4 regions of the Proteus mirabilis HI4320 genome follow, and region 4 is predicted to be linked to each of the others. Evidence: predicted binding sites of a transcription regulator. Region 4 holds the regulator's gene; each other region holds the start of a gene.

Region 1 (3,199 bases), 1.5 Mb from region 4:
AAAGAATGGCGAAAGAAGCTGCTCGCCAAGAGCTATTGCAAAAAAACCGCATCTTATAGTTTGGTTATCGATGCATTTTTTTGCTAACGATAGATTTATCAAGTAATAGCTAAAATAAAAGAGTGACGTATATTTTATACGCCACTCTTTTTTGTTTAGAAAAATCGCTTTCAGATAAGGATATTAAGCTTTTTAATACTGTGATTAAGTCGCTGCTACTTCCAAGGATAAGGGTTACTGCCTTCCCACTCTAATACTTCTTTTTTTGCCTCATCATAAGAATAGCCATAATGCTCTTGGAGTTTCCCTATCAGTTGCTCTCTGGTTCCTTCAATAATATCCAGTTCATCATGGGTGAGTTTTCCCCATTTTTCTTTCACTTTTCCTTTAAATAAATTCCAGTCACCAGAAGCTTTATTATTTAACATCTTATTCCACCTAACTTATTTCTGTTTATTGACACTATTAAGTGTAGAAGAGAAATGTATTAAGGTAAAAAAGCGCCAATGTCGCAACGATGTTTACTCTTTTCTGAATGCTTTTATTTTAGCTGGAGAATCAACCATAACTGCATCAGCACCTAATTCTACTGCTTGCAAATAATCTTTCTCAGTATTGATACCGAATAAAACGATATGCGCATTACCCCCCGCACGAAAACAAGACATCGCATCTTTGTCCCAACTTAATACAGCCGCTGAACGAGCTTCACCTAAGGTATATTTTTCAACCACCTCAACTTTTCTGTGCAGTTCAAGGCCATACCAACGTGTGATATCAAGATTTTCTGGCAGTAAACAGATATGTCCCATAGTAATATTGGCTAAGATATCGCGGGTAACATCACGACTTTCAAAGCGTTGTACGTTATCAGGTAACGCATCTAAAAAAGCACTATTGGTAGAATAAACACGCGTTCTCTCTAACGCATTATGTTTGCTTAATACCGAAGCTAATGCTTTGCCTTGTATAACGGGATCGGCATCAGGTGATTTTAAGTCAATATAGAATTGTGTTTTAGGAAATTGAGTCAGAATATACTCCAATGTCGGGATAGTAACTCCTTTATTGCGATATGGAAATTGTTGTGCTTCCCCATATTTATATCCTGCATCCCATTGCGCCAATTCTTTGGCAGTAAAGGTTGAAATTGCCCCTTGCCCATTAGTGAGGCTTTTTAGATCACTTGGACGATAAAGAACAGGGACATTATCTTTAGACAGTTGAACGGTTATCCAAATTGCATCAGCTTGATTGCTTAGTGCTGTTTTGATAGCAATTTCGGTATTTTCAGGTGCATCCGCTGTGCCACCTCTGTGTGCAATAATTTTAGGAGAAGTCATAACAAATACTGAGTAAAAGAGGAATGAAATTGCAATAAATATTTTGATCATATAACTCTATTTCCTTGTTTTATATTTGATTTTCAAATAATTACGATAAAAATAAAAAGAGCAGAATAAGTTAAAAGTAATCTATCATTACTGTGTGACATTTCTATAAACAAACGTACTTAATTAAAATAATAATCACTAATATCACTTAAAATAGGTATAGATCAGGGAATAAAAATTGTAGTTAATGGTTATTTACTGTATATTTAAACAGTAAATAGCGTGAGGTGATTGTATGCGGAAAATTATTCATGTCGATATGGATTGTTTCTATGCTGCGATTGAAATGAGAGATAACCCTACATTAAAAGAGATCCCTATTGCAGTCGGTGGTAATGCTTCTCGTCGAGGTGTTATCTGTACTGCTAATTATCCTGCTCGCCGTTTTGGTGTCCGTAGTGCCATGTCAACGGCTACGGCATTAAAATTATGCCCTCATTTAAAAGTATTGCCCGGTCGCATGGCATTATATAAAGAGACTTCAGCTAAAATTCGTCAAATATTTGCCCGTTATACAGATTTAATAGAGCCGCTTTCATTAGATGAAGCTTATCTTGATGTCTCTGATAGCAAACACTGTCACGGCTCTGCCACATTGATAGCGCAACAGATCCGCCAGCAAATTTTTGCTGAACTTAACCTCACGGCTTCCGCCGGTATTGCGCCGATTAAGTTTCTCGCCAAAATAGCATCTGATTTAAATAAACCGAATGGACAATATGTGATCACCCCTGAACAGATGGATGACTTTATTTTAAAATTACCATTAAATAAAATTCCGGGAGTAGGAAAAGTCACCTTTGCTCGATTACAAGAGATGGGATTAGAAACCTGTGCTGATGTTCGTGGTACGGATGTTATTTCCTTAGTGAGAAATCTAGGTAAATTTGGGCAAAGCTTATGGGAGCGTAGCCATGGTATTGATGAGCGATTAATCAATCCTGAACGTTTAAGAAAATCTGTTGGTGTTGAGCGCACACTGGCTGAAGATATTGATTCATGGGATGAGTGTTTAGCATTGCTTGATGGATTATATGATGAATTAGAAAAACGATTAAGCCGAGTGAAACCTGATCTTAGAATTGCGAGACAAGGGGTTAAATTAAAATTTGATGATTTTCAGTTAACCACCCAAGAGCATTCTCATCCTATTTTAGAAAAAACGGATTTAATTGATATTGCTTATCAGGCATGGCATGAACGTCGAAATGGCAGGGGAGTAAGATTAGTCGGTTTTCATGTCACGTTGCAAGATCCACAAATGGAACGACAACTTCTTTTAGCATTATAAGTATTAAAAAACCATAGCGAGCATCAAGGCGCACTATGGTTAATGTATTTAAATATACTTTTTAATTAATAGATGATCACCAGCGGTAATTTATCGTTGCTGTCATGGTTCTGCCAATGCCATAAAAACAGGCAGTTTCACCCGCACAAGAGGCAACATAGTGTTTGTTGGCAATATTATTCATATTTAGTTGAACTTCAGCCCCTTTTAAAGAGGAGGATAACTCGCCTAAAGAATAACCTACCATGGCATCATACAAAGTGACTGCAGGTACACTAATCGTATTTTTAGTGTCACCTTGAGATACACCGATATATCTCACACCAAAGCCCGCTTTAGCACCATTAAATAGCCCTGATGTTTCATCATACTGCCCCCAAAATGATGCCATATGTTTAGGAACCCGTGGTAATTCTTTTCCTTGTGTACCTGCGGTGATGGTTTTTCTCACTTCAGTATCGGTATAAGCATAGCTACTAATAAATGATATATTTTCAGTTAATTGGCTATTAAT
Region 2 (3,199 bases), 900 kb from region 4:
GTGAGCTTTTGATCACCCTTATCCTAATTTTTAGCATTATTATTTACTCTATAACTTTGAGGTTAAAAAAAACGGCAATGTTTAGTCGAAAAACAGAAACACCAAAAGCCGCGGAGCCTATTGCTCCAGTTATGGCAGAAGAAAAAAAGCCTATGCCGGAGCAAAAATTGTATACCATTATTGCTAAAGGCACTGTATTTCAAGGTGATATTAACGTTGATGGTGATATTCAAATTTGGGGTAAAATTTCAGGGAATATCAATGTAAAAGATGGCGTGATCCGTGTTATGCATGCGGGCCAAGTTGAAGGGGAATTAACGGCGCCAGACATCATTATTGATGGTTTTGTTAAAGGTATTTGTGCCGCAAACAATCTTGATATTCTAGAGCATGGTGAACTACGTGGCACTAGTCGTTGTGGCAGTATGTCAATTAAACGTGGCGGTGTCTTTACTGGACAATCTGAACAGGTTGAACACCAAGCTAAAGCCGTTGCACAGCAACGTGTTGTATCTATTAAAGAAGGTACAGTTAATACCAATAAAGAGTCTGTAACTGCAGAAAGTAAACTAAAAGAAAATAAAAAATAAAAGCGATTCTCTTTTTATTACTTATGATCTGTTTTATTTTATCATTATTATCCTAACTAATTAGAATGAGAATAATGATGGAATTGGCTACTCCTCGATTACGTTTACGAGAATGGCGTGAAAGTGATAAAGCGCCATTTTTTTTACATATTAACGCCTCAGCATCGGTGATGCGTTATTTCCCTTCACCACTTACCCGCGCAGAAAGCGATGCAATGGTTGATACATTGCGTGATAAATTTATTCAGCAAAATGGTTGGGGACTTTGGGCCGTTGAATTAAAAGAGACTCAAGAGCTTATTGGCTTTGTTGGATTAAATATTCCTAATGCCCCTTTGCCTTTTAATCCGTGTGTTGAAATAGGTTGGCGTATTGCACAATCTCATTGGCGTAAAGGGTACACTTATGAGGCGGCCTTAACAGTATTAAAATATGCTTTTGAACAGTTGAAACTGGAAGAAGTGGTGGCATTTACCGCCGTGACCAATTTACCCTCAGAAGGGGTGATGAAAAAACTCGGTATGAAGAAGTCTGAATATTTTATGCATCCATCTCTAGATAAAACACACCCTTTAGCACAACATGTATTATACCGATTAAAAAAAGCAGACTTTATTTTCCCGATAAACGTTTAGATTTTTTAGCCGGTAATGCAGGAACGGGTTTCTTATCATCAATAAGATGCCTAATTGCTAAATAGGGATGATAAATTAGCATTCGAGGCCCCGCCCAACGCATGACTTGTTTCATTGCTGCTCTTTTTACTGGCTGATAGCAGTGAATTGGGCATTGTTTGCAGGCGGGTTTTTCCTCACCATAGCGACATTTATCTAGTCTTTTATAAGCATATGTCACTAATTGCTGATAATACTCGGGGTCGGTATTAGGATGCGCTCGTTCATACAGAGCAACCATTTTTTGGATGGTTTGCTTCTCTCGATTAATTCTTTTACCTGACATGGTACTCTCACTTCTTATTGTTGCATTTAAAATGCATTTTATCATAACGCATGACTGGGATGATAAATTAATTGGCTATTTTTAAGGCAAAAAAAGAAAAAATTTTGCAAAAATACTTTTCTTTTTTTTGATTATATAATACTGTATTTATATACAGTTTATTTGCCTTGGTATGGTGAAAATAATGCGTGTGGAAATTTTATTTAACAAACAATCTAATGTCACTGACTCACTATTTCCGCTGTTAGAACATGAACTAAGAAAAAAAATTATTCCTATTTATCCTGATATGCAGTTTCGTATCGCTTTTAGTAGCATGAATACGATCCAAGTCACGGGCGTAAAAGATGAAGCTAAGCATGAGCATATTATGGAGTTAATTCAAAGTGTTTGGGAAGATGATAGTTGGCTCCAAACGAATGATGATTAACGACCAATTAAGTTAAACAGAGATTGCCAGAGCATCTTACTTTTATTGATTAGATAGATAGTTAACAACATGCCAAACATGTTGCTTACTGGCAATCTACTTATTGATATTACTAATGGCGACAAATTTTGTTTTCACTGGTAGTAAAACCGCCATCAGCAGCAATAAATTTTCCTTTTTTTTCTAAAAATGCCACTAATTCGGCCGCTGTCATATTCTCAGCAGAACAGGTATGAAAGCGCGCTTCTTCCCCAAAACGTTGATGAATTGCCTCGATAAGTGATCTTTGCGTAAACGCCACTTTTGATGAAAGGATCATATGTAATACTTCATGACCATGTATAGATGCCATTTGTTAGCCCTTAATTATATAAGATGTATTTATTATGCATCTTTTTAGGAGGGAAACTTTGTTTTTAATCATAAAAAAGCGATGACAAAAGGTCATCGCTTCAGGTCGCTGATAAATAATATTTGCGCCGTAGTAAGAACGGTTTATTTCTCAGCTTGTTGAAGTATTTTTTGCATTTCATCTTTTAGATAGAGTTTTTCTTTTTTTAGTTTTGCAACTTCATCATTGTAGCCTGCGCCATTAGGTCCTTCTAATTTAGCAATTTCTTGATCAAGTCGATGGTGTTTATCATAGAGAGCTTGGAAACGAGGATGGGTATTTTTTAACTGAGAAACCAGTGATTGTCTTTCTGAGAACATATAACCTCCTAATGAAAGAAATTGCGATCTCTATTTCAGTATAATCATAGATAGCTGATCTGCACGTTAGTGCATCACAAATTTACATTTCATCAATAAAAGAATGAGTTCTTTAAAAAATTATCAGAATAATCCTCTCAGAGAGAGATCTGCTAAAGTGTTAGCATCTATATTATAAAATGCTAGTATTAAGATGATTACTAATAAAAATATCTAAGCAAAATTTGTTAACAGCGATTTGGCGCTGTGAATATGGAGAAAATGATGAATAAAGTAATTTTATCTTTGGTTGCAGCGATGTCTTTGTCTGCTTGCGCACAAGCGGTTGATAGTTTAGAAAAAGTCGCTCCTTATCCTAAAGCAAAGGAAAATCAAATTCGTCATGTTATTGAGTTAGAACAAAAAGAAAACGAAGGCAATTACCAAGTTGAGTTGATCGTGGGTAAAGAGATGATGGTTGATTGTAATCGTCAATGGTTTGGTGCTGAGTTAGATAAAAAAGATCTCG
Region 3 (3,199 bases), 280 kb from region 4:
ATTTTTGGACTGCCAAGGTTTGGCCAAAGAATGGGAGCTAGCGCTGGCCATGGAGAAAGAGGAGTTCTTCAGTGATGTTCGACGCCAAGTTGATAAGCTCAACATGCTGCGTCGCAGAGTGAATGCCTACTGAATTATCGGCGCTACTTCACTCGCGGTAATTGGTCCCAGCGTGTTGTATAAGCGGGAGACAAATGCTCTCGCTTCATCGACCAATCTTTCTTCGTACCTTGTCCAGCAAAGAAAACCTTTCCGGCACCGCTTTGATTAATGGTGTCCAATACAGACATCAACTGTTGGCTATTAGAGCGGGTCGATACGTCATCGAATAGTCCTGGTTGAAACATGCCAGGATCGTAAAAGTCAGACAGCATGATGCCCGCTTTGGCATAACGAAAACCATCCTTCCATATCCGCTTGAGTAAGTGACTGGCCAGCTCGATAAAATCCCGCGTGTCGCAACTTGGGATTAGCAATTCACCCGATGCAGAGTTGCTGTACTGCGGCTCGTTGTCCTTAAAGGGGCTGGTACGTATGAACACGGTCATCACTTTGGCTTGCTGCTGTTCTTTGCGTAGCTTCTCAGTGGCGCGGGTTGCGTATTCGCATATAGCTTCACGTAACAATTCAAATTGCGTTACTTTTACGCCAAATGAACGGCTACAGACGATTTGTTTCTTAGTTGGTGGGATCTCTTCAAGTTCAATGCACGACTCACCATTGAGCTCTCTGACGGTTCTCTCTAAAACCACTGAAAACTGGTCTCTGATGGCTCTAGGAGAGGCATTGGCGAGGTCTAGGGCTGTGGTGATACCCAGAGCATTTAATCGCGTTGAAAGCCGTCTACCAACGCCCCAAACATCATCAACCGGGACTAATGCGAGCAATCGACGTTGCCGATCTGGATTAGTTAGATCTACAACCCCTTGAGTGGCGGGATATTTCTTGGCGGCATGGTTAGCCAGCTTGGCGAGTGTTTTAGTCGGTGCAATGCCTACACAAACGGTGATCCCAATCCAGTGGCCTATGCGCTCTCGCACTTGTTGTCCGAACTCGACAAGGGATAGGACAGACTCAATACCGGTTAAATCCAAAAACGCTTCGTCAATGGAGTAAACCTCTACTCGTGGTGCCATCTCTTCCAAAGTGCGCATCACTCGACTGCTTAAATCTGCATACAGCGCATAGTTAGACGAGAATGCCAAAATACCATGGCGCTGCATTTCAGCTTTGATTTGAAAGACGGGTACGCCCATATTAATACCGAGTAACTTAGCTTCACGCGACCGTGCAACCACGCAGCCGTCATTGTTGGACAGCACCACAACCGGCGTATCTTTTAAATCAGGACGAAACAGCTTCTCACAACTAGCGTAAAAGTTGTTGCAGTCCACCAAGGCAAATACTGGCATGGGATAGTCACGACTTGCGGCGCATGTTTCGCACCACATTGGTGACCACACCAAATATCTCTAACTCTGTCCCTTCAGAAACATGAATGGGCTCATACGCCTGGTTTCTTGGGATCAGCATGACGCACGGCCTTAGTTGAAGCTCCTTTACCGTGAGTTCACCATGGATACCCGCGATGACAATGTCACCGTGTTCGGCTTGGACAGATCGATCAACCACCAAAATATCATCTGGGTGAATCCCAGCATCAATCATTGAATCACCTTCAACACGCACAAAGAAGGTTGCAGCCGGTCGCTTGATGCACAGCTCGTTGAGGTCGAGCGTTTGCTCAACATAATCCTGCGCTGGTGAGGGAAAACCAGCAGAAACACGTTCCATAAACAATGGAATACGAAGGCGCTTGGCTTTGATGAAGGCAAGTGCGCCGCTACGGCATATCAGCGAGACACTCATGACGAACCTCGAAAAAATCACAATTGATACTGTTTATTTATACAGTATCTAATGCTATGCTGATTTCTACAAGTAAAATTGTAGGTAAAACTGTAGTTGTTCGAGTAAGACGTTGTGTCGTGGGTGATTTCTTTTTTGTGATGAAAAACTAGATGTGGGGGATCGCTCGCCCTCGTCAAAGCCTGCAAGGCTTGGACAATACTGCTTCTGCCTACTGCTCTTGTTTCTGTTACTGATCCTGTTACTGCTACTGGTTAACGCATGGGTCAAGTAACCGTCAAACAAGGCTTGTTGAACCCTTTGCAAAGGGTTTAAAAACAGTTAGTAAAATTCTGCTTCGTATTGAATTTACTGGCTTAAAGCGAAGTCATGAGCATCTTTAAAATGTTCAGTCGAACTTAGTTCAAGCCTTTTGCAACCGTTTGAAAAGGGGTTGGCTAAGCCATACGTAAAGGGTATCGGTAAGGGTTACCTAAACGGTTTAGCTAAGGCTTTCCGAAAGGCTTAGTCAAAGCCTTCATACATGGGGTCACCCAGTAGAAAGATTAAAAAAACGCTGAGGTATCCAATGTGCATTTTGTACAAATGCGTTTATAAACGGACAGGGCACAGTGAAATAACCTAAAGCGAACAATAGAATTGAAGAGGAACCATCAATGACAAGAGCCCCTGCGCCATTTCCGCTAGAGCGCCTCGCGGATATCCCAGAAAGACCAGAAGATTTTAGATTGCTGGAGCGTATTCCATTAACGCGTGAGCCGCAGTCCTGGCCACTTGAACTTTCTCCTATGGTCGGTGATGAACAGCCAATGGTGCTGCTCGATACAGAGACAACCGGACTGTCTGCCGATGATGAGTCCATTATTGAGCTTGGTATGGTTAAGGTGCTTTACAGCCCCTCTGCTCAGCGGATTGTGTCGATTATTGATTTGATCAGCTTGTATGAAGATCCCGGCAAGCCAATCCCCGAGCTGATTACCGAGTTAACCGGTATCACCGATGATATGGTTCAAGGCCAGCACATTGATGATTCACTGGTAGCGAGTTGGTTATCCGATGATCCGCTGGTGGTTGCACACAATGCACAGTTTGATCGTCCTTTCTTTGAAAATCGGTTTGCTGCATTAGGCCATCTATCTTGGGCCTGTTCAGCCAGTGGCATAGATTGGAAAGCACTGGGCTTTGAAAGTAGAAAGCTTGAGTACCTGCTGCTTCGCTTAGGTTGGTTCTATGAAGGACACCGAGCTGCAACCGATTGTTTGGCGATGGCCTGGTTGTTCTATTTGTTGCCCGAGTCCGTTGCAAACTTGTTGTCTGAAGCAGACAGGCG
Region 4 (3,199 bases):
GCAAGTTGGCGCACACGTTCTGCATTAAAAACGTTGATACCTTGATAGAGCTTATTCCATGTCCAGCTTAATACACGATCAGTCATTCGTACCGCTTCATAAGAGAAATTAGCGGCGATCTCTTCCATGATATCAGTGGCATTTTTACGTGCTTTATCAAGCGTAATTTTTTTCGCTTTTGCTTCATCTTCAATGGCTTTTTCAATGGCTTTGGATGCCAATAGTTTATTGAAGAGATCTTGGCGTGCAGGTAGTTTTGGGCCAACTGCTGCTAAACGCTGACGTGAAAAGTGAATACGTGCCACACGCGCAAGTTTTCGAGCAATGCTGGTATCGGTTCCATGTTCATTCGCCATTTGGCGCATGGATACGGTCGGCGAGAAACGGACAAAACTATCTCGACCTAGCCAGAGGATGGCAATAAATTTTTGGATCCCATTTAATAAGCGCAAATGGGGGACACCATTATGACCTTCTCGACCCGGTGAGCGACCGAACATCACTGAAGCAGGTAACATTTCAATATCAAGATGCGGATTGTTACGATGAGCATCAAGATAAGCATGGAATGTTTTCACTGAATCTTTACGCGGATCGGGAGAGTAGTAACGGAATACTCTAGGACCATCGTCAATAAAGACGTAGGCTGGCAGTTTGGTTCCGTTAATTTCTATGGGTTGCAGAGGATCTGGCAAGCCAAGAGATAAACATTGCTGACGTAATGTCAGTAAGTCTGCTTTAGAGTGATAAGGCAGAACATAAAGGAAAGATCGCGACGTATCTAAGCCTAACTCAGTGATAGGATCAGTCGGAACTCGTTTACTTTTTACCAACAATTTCAGTGGTAAATTCAATGTGTTATAATATAGTTTACGCCAAGCTGACATAAATAGTTGTAGCCTCTTATTAGCAATACTTCGAAAGCATAACAGAAAGTCTTTCGTAGATCTGTGGTGCTGTGACAATATTAATAGAGAAAAGTGGCAAAATAATCGTTTGTTTTCGATAGAGTTTATTATGGCTAATCAAAATAAAGGTCTTACCCGAATCATTAAAGCTGGTGGCTATTCATATCAGGGCTTACGCGCCGCTTGGATCAATGAAGCCGCTTTTAGACAAGAAGCTATTGTGACCTTAATAGCAATTATCCTTGCATTTTTTATCGATGTCAGTGTTCTAGAGCGCATTTTATTGATTGGTTCAGTCGTCCTTGTCGTTATTTTAGAACTGGTCAATAGTGCTATAGAAGCTGTCGTCGATCGCATTGGTACAGAACGTCATGAATTATCAGGACGAGCAAAGGATATGGGATCAGCTGCCGTTCTCGTCGCTATTATATTGGGATTATTTACTTGGGGAACCATTCTTTGGCATCATTTTTTTGCATAAAGTAAAAAAAATCGACAATTGTCGAAAAATAATGCAAAGATGCGTGTTTTATATGCATTTGTAGTTCCCAATCGGCATATACCTGTATATACTCACAGTCTGACTGTATAAACAAACAGGGGGCGGAATGAAAGCATTAACTGCAAGGCAGCAGCAGGTTTACGATTTGGTTCGTGATCACATTTCGCAAACGGGTATGCCACCAACACGGGCGGAAATCGCTTCCCAACTTGGTTTTCGCTCACCTAATGCGGCAGAAGAGCATTTAAAAGCACTTGCTCGCAAAGGCGTGATAGAAATTGTCTCTGGTGCATCTAGAGGTATCCGTTTGCTACTTGAAGAAGAGCCTGAAGGCTTACCATTAATTGGACGAGTTGCAGCCGGTGAACCACTTTTAGCGCAAGAGCATATCGAAAGCCATTATCAAGTTGATCCTATGCTTTTTAAACCGAGCGCAGATTTTTTACTGCGTGTTAATGGTATGTCGATGAAAGATATCGGTATTATGGATGGCGATCTACTTGCTGTGCATAAAACACAAGATGTCCATAATGGCCAAGTGATTGTCGCACGTATTGAAGATGAAGTAACTGTAAAACGATTTAAGAAAGTCGGTAGTAAGATAGAACTGCACGCAGAAAATCCAGAGTTTTCACCTATTATCGTTGATTTACGTGAGCAGAGCTTTACTGTGGAAGGATTAGCAGTAGGGGTTATCCGTAACGGCGAATGGCTGTAATTTGTATCTAATTCATTCAATACAAATTATTGTACCAGATGCGCCGAAACCTCGTCCTCCAGTTCATCAGGGCGGGGAGAACGTCAAAAAGATGCAGATGATGTGTAAAAACATAAAATCATCTGCATTTTCTGTTTTTAATTTATACAAAAAAACATATGTTCCGCTGACTTTTATCTTTTATCTGCTTAACGAGGCTTATAGTCACCGGTTTTTTTCTGCTTAAGATTATCATCCATACTATGATCATGGTGACAACCTTCCGGATGTGTACAGGCTTGGGCTTCATGGCACTGAGCGCACAGCCCATGAATTTCAATCACACTATGGCGTAAATGAAAGCCATTATCTTTAGCGAGTGTGGTGATCGCCCCTTCAATTTTATGGCTACTTTTTTCTGTGACTGATAAGCAACGATCACAAATTAACATCACCGATGTATGCTCAGCATCATCAAAATGATGACAAAGCACATAGCTATTGGTGGATTCTATTTTGTGAATAAAACCTTGTTCAAGTAGAAATTCCAATCCACGATATACGGTAGGTGGTTTAGCTTGAGGCTCTACTTGGCGTAATAAATCTAATAAATCATAAGCGCTGATTGCGGTAGGTTGTTGCATGATCAGACGCAATACTGCCAGACGTTGTGAAGTCAGGCGAACACCTCGTTTCTGGCAGATCTTTTCTGCCTGAGCGAGCAATTTCTCTTCATTCATAGGATAGGATGCTCTCAGACGTGATTAATTGCGATGATCTTACCATATTTTTTTTGAGCAAACCTTTGTGGAAAGTGGGATTTTGAGAAAATAACGCTATAAATTGTCATTATCAGTAAATCAAATCTAACCATGGTGAAAGGGGCTAATACTCATTCACAAGACTTACCTTAACGCCAATGATGAACGAGTAATAGTCAATGGGAAATAGACAATGGGAAATAGACAAGGTGTGACAATATGATTGGCAAATGCGGGATAAGCATGAAACAAAGAAAAGCCCGTTAATGGTATAACAGGCTTTAGCGTTTGATGTTATATGACTTAGAAGATAAGGTGAGTTCTTAAGTAA

What was found. Region 4 encodes LexA, which represses DNA repair genes until DNA is damaged. Its sites were predicted from a motif close to TNCTGTATGTACATACAGNA; they were not measured.
Region 1: a site for LexA is predicted at 1,591-1,610, ahead of dinB (DNA polymerase IV). Genes of this name have one in related genera too.
Region 2: a site for LexA is predicted at 1,690-1,709, ahead of PMI_RS09650 (DinI-like family protein). Genes of this name have one in related genera too.
Region 3: a site for LexA is predicted at 1,897-1,916, ahead of umuD (translesion error-prone DNA polymerase V autoproteolytic subunit). Genes of this name have one in related genera too.

Annotation. Positions count from the first base shown of each region.
Region 1 is NC_010554.1:408,948-412,146, forward strand. Features, by position in the region: gene nqrM ((Na+)-NQR maturation NqrM) at 1-59, shown strand, start outside; gene PMI_RS01725 (CsbD family protein) at 216-428, opposite strand; gene PMI_RS01730 (glycerophosphodiester phosphodiesterase family protein) at 522-1,394, opposite strand; gene dinB (DNA polymerase IV) at 1,630-2,685, shown strand; gene PMI_RS01740 (TonB-dependent siderophore receptor) at 2,762-3,199, opposite strand, start outside.
Region 2 is NC_010554.1:2,105,176-2,108,374, reverse strand. Features, by position in the region: gene PMI_RS09665 (bactofilin family protein) at 78-590, shown strand; gene PMI_RS09660 (GNAT family N-acetyltransferase) at 665-1,225, shown strand; gene PMI_RS09655 (nitrous oxide-stimulated promoter family protein) at 1,203-1,550, opposite strand; gene PMI_RS09650 (DinI-like family protein) at 1,735-1,980, shown strand; gene PMI_RS09645 (YecH family metal-binding protein) at 2,093-2,332, opposite strand; gene PMI_RS09640 (DUF465 domain-containing protein) at 2,476-2,691, opposite strand; gene eco (serine protease inhibitor ecotin) at 2,956-3,199, shown strand, end outside.
Region 3 is NC_010554.1:2,723,456-2,726,654, reverse strand. Features, by position in the region: gene mobI (conjugative transfer protein MobI(A/C)) at 1-133, shown strand, start outside; gene umuC (translesion error-prone DNA polymerase V subunit UmuC) at 144-1,412, opposite strand; gene umuD (translesion error-prone DNA polymerase V autoproteolytic subunit) at 1,420-1,869, opposite strand; gene PMI_RS12275 (3'-5' exonuclease) at 2,526-3,199, shown strand, end outside.
Region 4 is NC_010554.1:3,004,786-3,007,984, reverse strand. Features, by position in the region: gene plsB (glycerol-3-phosphate 1-O-acyltransferase PlsB) at 1-887, opposite strand, end outside; gene PMI_RS13555 (diacylglycerol kinase) at 1,018-1,389, shown strand; gene lexA (transcriptional repressor LexA) at 1,517-2,128, shown strand; gene zur (zinc uptake transcriptional repressor Zur) at 2,317-2,847, opposite strand.